Linked DNA regions of Longimicrobium terrae. The protein of the gene in region 1 interacts with the protein of each later gene in a pairwise test. Links are inferred from orthologs where the notes say so. Each region holds a gene or a part of one and is shown on either strand. Other genes may lie near its edges. The genes, in order: HNQ61_RS08930 and groL.

Region 1 (3,032 bases):
GGGTGCACGCGATCGACCATCGCGGGCACGGCCTTTCCGGCGGCGCGCGCGGGCACGTGAACCGCTTCGCCGAGTACGTGCGCGATCTGGAGCAGGCGCGCGCCCGCGTGGCCGCCGCGTCGTCCGCGCCCCTGTTTCTGCTCGGCCACTCCCTGGGCGGGCTGATCGCCATCCGCCACCTGCAGACACATACCGAAGCGCCGTTCCGCGGCGCCATCCTGTCCGCGCCGCTGCTGGGCGTAGCGGTACGCGCTCCGCGATGGAAGGTGGCCGTGTCGGGCCTGCTTTCCCGCATCGCGCCGCGCATCCCCTTCAGCAACGCGGTGGATCCGGGCGAGCTGTCGGCGGAGGAGGAGTACGCGGCGGCCTATCGCGCGGACCCGCTGGTGCACGCCCTCATCACCCCGCGCCTGTACACGGAGATGATGGCGGCCATCCGCGCCGCGTTCGCGGACCGGGACACGGTCCATCTTCCGATGCTGGTGCTTGCTCCCGAGGCGGACCGCATCGTGCTTCCGGAGGCGGTGGCGCGGTGGGCGGCCGCGTGTCCGGGCGACGTGGATGTGCGGCGCTATCCCGGCTTCCGCCACGAGCCGCTGAACGAGCGCGACCGGCATCGCGCGGTCGCGGACGTGGCCGGGTGGATCGACGGGCGGCTCGCCTGAGGGCGTGAACCCGTCCGCTATCAGCAGCGCGCCCCGCCGGCACCATCCGCACAGCTCGGCTGACGTTCTCCGCGTCGGCGGAATGACAGGGCGGAGTGGAACGATGACGAGGCTGCGGCTGAACCCATCCAGCGTTCTCGAGAAGCTGTCAGGATGGCAGATGCGGATGGGAACGTGGCTTGCCTTCTGATGTTCCCAATCGAGCAGACGACGCGCGCCCGGCGGTTCGCCGCGGGCGGCCTATGACATACTGACGAAATCCGGCTTGCAGATGAGCGATCAGGACCGCCCCGCCGCCTCCGCGGCAGACGGACAGGACACCTCCGCCGACACCGAGGCGCCGCGCACGGCGGACACGGGCGACGGCATTGCCTCCGCGCCCCCGGCGCAGGGCGACGAGCTGAGCACCATGCGCGACCGGCACCTGCGGCTGGCGGCGGAGTTCGACAACTACCGCAAGCGCGTGGAGCGCGAAAAGTCCGACAACATGGTCCGCGCGCAGGCGCAGATCCTGGAGCGCCTGCTGGAGCCGCTGGACGACTTGGCGCGCATCGCGGACTTCGACCCGGCCACCACCGCCGCCGGCGCGCTGCACGAAGGCGCGGAGATGGTGGAAAAGAAGTTCCTCCGCGTGATGGAGGCCGCCGGGCTGGAGATGGTGGAGGCGGAAGGAAAGCCGTTCGACCCCACGATTCACGAGGCGCTTACGACGGTGCCCGCGGACACGGCGGAAGAAGACGGCACGGTGGCCCAGGTGTACCAGAAGGGGTACCGCTTCAAGGGAGTTCTGCTGCGCCCGGCGCGCGTCGTCGTGAAGAAGCACCAGGGCTGAGCGCGGCCGCCTCCACTTTGGGGGCGGCCCTGTTTTCTGACCGGACACACGATGGCGACACAGACCAAGGACTTTTACCGCGTGCTGGGCGTGGCGGAAAACGCCAGCGCGGATGAGATCAAAAAGGCGTACCGCAAGCTCGCCAAGCAGAACCATCCGGACGCCAACCCCAACGACGCGGCCGCCGCGGAGCGCTTCAAGGAAATCTCCGAAGCGTACTCCGTGCTGTCCGACGACGCCAAGCGCAAGCAGTACGACCAGATGCGCCGCATGGGCGCGTTCGGCGGAATGGGCGGCTACGGCGGCGGGGCGGGGCCTCGGCCGGGGGGCGGAGCGCAGTCCATCAACCTGGACGACCTGGACCTGGGCGGCGGCGGGCTGGGCGACATCTTCGGCTCGTTCTTCGACTTCGGCAAACGCCGCGGTGCGCCCGGCGCGCGTCCCGGCGGGCCCGAGCGCGGGGAGAACATCGAGTACGCGGTGGAGATTCCTTTTGCGACGGCGGTGCGCGGCGGCAAGGTGACCGTCACGGTGCCGGTGACGGAGGACTGCCCCTCGTGCCACGGCTCCGGCGCGGCGCCGGGCGCCACGGTGAACACCTGCCCCGAGTGCAAGGGACTCGGCTCCGTCACCTTCGGGCAGGGGAGCTTCGGCGTCTCGCGGCCGTGCCCCATGTGCGGCGGCAAGGGAAAGGTGCCCACCGAGCCGTGCCCTACCTGCGCCGGCAACGGCCAGGTGCGCCGCAACCGCGCCGTGCAGGTGACGGTGCCCGCCGGGGTGGACAACGGCGGCAAGCTGCGGCTGGCGGGGCAGGGCGAGCGCGGCGCGTCAGGCGGCCCTCCGGGCGACCTGATGCTTACCTTTCGCGTGGAGCCGGACCGCTTCTTTACGCGCGACGGGCTGGACTTGAACTGCACCATTCACGTGAACCTGGCCCAGGCCGTGCTCGGCTCCAAGGTCAAGGTGCGCACGGTGGACGGCCCGTCGGTAGTGCTGCGCATCCCGCCGGGAACGCAGCCCGGACGCCGGTTTCGCATCAAGGGGATGGGTGTGGAAAAGGCCGGGCGGCGCGGGGACCAGTTCGTAAAGGTGCAGGTGGATGTGCCCGAGGAACTGGAGGGCGACGCCCGCAAGGAGTTCGAGGAATTCGCCGAGGCCGCGGGGATGAGGCACTGAAGAAAAAAAGTGCCAAGTGCTCAGTACCAAGTGCCAAGTACCGGGTGCCCAGCATCATCGGCGGTACTCGGCACCTAACCTGGGCACTGGGCACTTGAACCCTGGGCACTTGAACTTGGGCGCTCGCGGTTTGTCACTGGGCACTTCTTTTTCTCAAGGCGTGAGATGAGCCAGACTTTTACCGATGCCGATCTGGTCACCTGGGAGGCGTTCTCGTCCGGCGGACGGTTCGGCCTGTCCATCCGGCCCAAGGTGATCTTTCACTGCCTCACCGATCAGACCGTCGCGCCGCGCTTTGTGGAGATGGACGGCGACGAGGCGGATGCGGAGCACGCGATCCACGAATCATCCGAGGAGCA
Region 2 (3,309 bases), on another replicon or contig:
CCACCTGGCGCACGCCGCCCGCGCGGAGCTGTGCAGCCGAATCGGCAGACGATCCGACGCGATCGCCTCGTACGAGCGCGCCCTGTCCCTTGCGCGGCAGGAGCCCGAGCGCCGCTTTCTGGAGCGCCGCCTCCACGAACTGCGCGCGGCTCCGCCGACCTGACACCCATCCACATCAACAGCAATTCTCACACAGAGTTAACAGAGTAAACAGAGTTCAAAGTGGTTCTCTCTGTTGACTCTGCTGACTCTGTGTGATGCCCATCCGTTGCTGTTCCCCGCGACCTCCGCGACCCCCGCGACCTCCGCGTGAGGGCCGTTCACGGACTCTGCCGCCCACGACAGACCGCCTGCCGCTCCGGCACACAATCCGTCAACAAGGCAGAAAAATTCAGGTACGACGGCTGCATTCGCGCCGCCCCGTATCCGCCGCGCCGTGCGGCTGAGCGCATCGCCGGCGCTTGACATCGGCCGGCGAACGCGTATGTTGACGCCTGTCGTTAGCACTCGACGGACTTGAGTGCTAACAAGCTTCACCCAAACTCATCCAATGGAGGGTTACTGATGGCTACCGCGACCGACATCAAGGTCAAGCCGCTGGCAGACCGCGTCGTCATCAAGGCGCTCGAGGAGAGCGAGCAGATGCGTGGCGGGCTGTACATCCCGGACACCGCCAAGGAAAAGCCCCAGCAGGGCGAAGTGGTCGCCGTGGGCAACGGCCGCATTGAAGACGGCAAGCGCGTCGACATGGAGCTCAAGGTGGGCGACAAGGTGCTGTATGGTAAGTACAGCGGCACCGAAGTCACCGTCGAGGGCGAGCAGTACCTGATCCTGCGTGAGTCCGACGTTCTGGCCGTGGTCGGCTGAAGCCGTCCGTACCGCCTGTCCGTGCTACTGAACGACTTTTCCTAACCTGCAGATAAAAGGAACGAACGCATGGCTGCCAAAGAGCTTACGTTCAACACCGATGCGCGCGCCTCGCTGAAGCGCGGTATCGACAAGCTGGCCGAAGCCGTCAAGGTCACGCTCGGCCCCAAGGGCCGCAACGTGGTCATCGACCGCAAGTTCGGCTCGCCGCTGATCACCAAGGACGGCGTGTCCGTCGCCAAGGAGATCGAGCTCGAGGACGCGATTGAGAACATGGGCGCGCAGATGGTGAAGGAAGTCGCGACCAAGACCAGCGACCTGGCCGGCGACGGCACCACCACCGCCACCGTGCTTGCCCAGGCCATCTTCCGCGAAGGCCTCAAGAACGTGACGGCCGGCGCCAACCCGATGTCGCTCAAGCGCGGCATCGACAAGGCCGTGGAAGCCGTGATCGCCGAGCTCAAGAGCATCTCGGTTGAGACGGCCGGCAAGAAGGAAATCGCCCAGGTCGGAACCATCTCGGCCAACAGCGACGAAGAAATCGGCAACCTGATTGCCGACGCGATGGAAAAGGTCGGCAAGGACGGCGTGATCACGGTGGAAGAGGCCAAGGGCCTCGAGACCACGCTGGAGACCGTCGAGGGCATGCAGTTTGACCGCGGCTACGTGTCGCCGTACTTCGTGACCGACCCGGACCGCATGGAAGCCGTCCTCGAGGATGCGCTGATCCTGATCCACGACAAGAAGGTCAGCACCATGAAGGACCTTCTGCCGATCCTGGAAAAGGTCGCGCAGATGGGCCGTCCGCTGATGATCATCGCCGAGGACGTGGAGGCCGAGGCCCTCGCGACGCTCGTCGTCAACAAGCTGCGCGGCACCCTGCGCGTGGCCGCGGTCAAGGCCCCCGGCTTTGGCGACCGCCGCAAGGCCATGCTGCAGGACATCGCGATCCTGACGGGCGGCCAGCTGATCACCGAGGAAGTCGGCTTCAAGCTGGAGAACGCGGTCGTCAGCGACCTGGGCCGCGCCAAGCGCGTCGTGATCGACAAGGACAACACCACGATCATCGACGGCGCTGGCGAGACCGAGACCATCAAGGGCCGGATCGCCGAGATCCGCAACGCGATGGACAAGACCACCTCGGACTACGACCGCGAGAAGCTGCAGGAGCGCCTGGCCAAGCTGGCCGGCGGTGTTGCGGTGATTCACGTGGGCGCGGCCACCGAGACGGCCATGAAGGAAAAGAAGGCCCGCGTCGAGGACGCCCTGCACGCCACGCGCGCGGCGGTGGAAGAGGGCATCGTCCCCGGCGGCGGCGTAGCGCTTCTGCGTGCGCAGGTCGGCCTGAAGTCGCTTCAGCTGGACGACGCGGACGAGAACATCGGCGTTCGCATCATCGAGCGCGCGCTGGAGGAGCCGATCCGCCAGATCGCGACCAACGCCGGCGTCGAAGGCAGCATCGTCGTGGCCAACGTGCGCGGCAACAGCAGCGCTTCGTACGGCTACAACGCCCGCACGGACGAGTACGAGGACCTGGTGCAGGCCGGCGTCATCGACCCCACCAAGGTGACGCGCACCGCGCTGCAGAACGCGGCCAGCATCGCCGGGCTGCTGCTGACCACCGAGGCGGTGATCACGGAGAAGCCGGAGCCCAAGGGCTCGGCGCCGTCGATGCCGGGCGGCGGCGGCGGCATGGACGGAATGTACTAAGCCCTCGCGGCTTGGTAGATCGTCCGGAGTGATGACCGGCGGAGGGCCCTCGTGGCTCTCCGCCGGTCTCTTTTTGCGGCACGTGTGAGTGTTTCACGCGGGGGGACGCGAGGGTGGCGGAGGTACGCGGGGCTTTTTGTGGGGTGCAGGGTCCGACCCGCCATTCCGGGCGGCGGCTGCCTGGACGAACGTGCGGACTCACGTACCGGCGCCAGCTGGAGCGGCGCCATGGCCCACGATGGGCGGGCTGCGGGCTGTGCCGCCATCAGCAGCCCGACTCCCGCGATGACATACGTGAGCATGTACGGTTGCCACCGCGTCTGATCGAGCCCCGCCCACAGCGCGGTGATCGCCAATACCACGGCAATGGGCCGATCCGGCCGGATGGAAAGCCCCCGCGTCGCGAGTGCACTGGCCGCGAGCGCGAGGACCGCCGCCCAGAACAGCAGTTGCGCCAGCGGCTCGGGAGGCTGCGGCAGGCCGGGAATGACCGGGACGTGCGGATAGTCCCGCGCCGTAAGCCAGAGCGGCCGCGAGATGAGCAGCGTGGCTCCAAAGCTGGCGGCCCATGCGGCGCGCAGCACGCGCCCGGTTTGGGCGGCGTGTGGAGCGCGGGGCTCGGGAGCGGGCGTTCGGGCGCCCTGACGCCGCTGGGCTCGAGTCGGCACGGAACGGTTCGTTGCTGGAAGTGGCCGCGCCTGGTGCACACGGCCGGCGCTCTGGTCGACCGGC

Evidence for each region.
Region 2: the proteins of HNQ61_RS08930 (region 1) and groL interact in binary tests that used the Escherichia coli proteins (3 or more experiments, as listed by UniProt). The link is inferred for Longimicrobium terrae from one-to-one orthologs.

What each region holds. Positions count from the first base shown.
Region 1 is NZ_JACHIA010000004.1:17,617-20,648, forward strand. The notes cover bases 1-2,716. They hold HNQ61_RS08930 (nucleotide exchange factor GrpE), read left to right. Parts: upstream 1-936; coding sequence 937-1,497; downstream 1,498-2,716. Other genes in these bases: HNQ61_RS08925 (alpha/beta fold hydrolase), read left to right, coding at 1-665; dnaJ (molecular chaperone DnaJ), read left to right, coding at 1,549-2,673. Outside these bases: HNQ61_RS08940 (hypothetical protein), read left to right, coding at 2,839-3,032. UniProt on the Escherichia coli protein: Participates actively in the response to hyperosmotic and heat shock by preventing the aggregation of stress-denatured proteins, in association with DnaK and GrpE. It is the nucleotide exchange factor for DnaK and may function as a thermosensor.
Region 2 is NZ_JACHIA010000002.1:340,498-343,806, forward strand. The notes cover bases 264-3,256. They hold groL (chaperonin GroEL), read left to right. Parts: upstream 264-936; coding sequence 937-2,577; downstream 2,578-3,256. Other genes in these bases: groES (co-chaperone GroES), read left to right, coding at 583-867. In the rest of the region: HNQ61_RS05110 (RNA polymerase sigma factor), read left to right, coding at 1-163.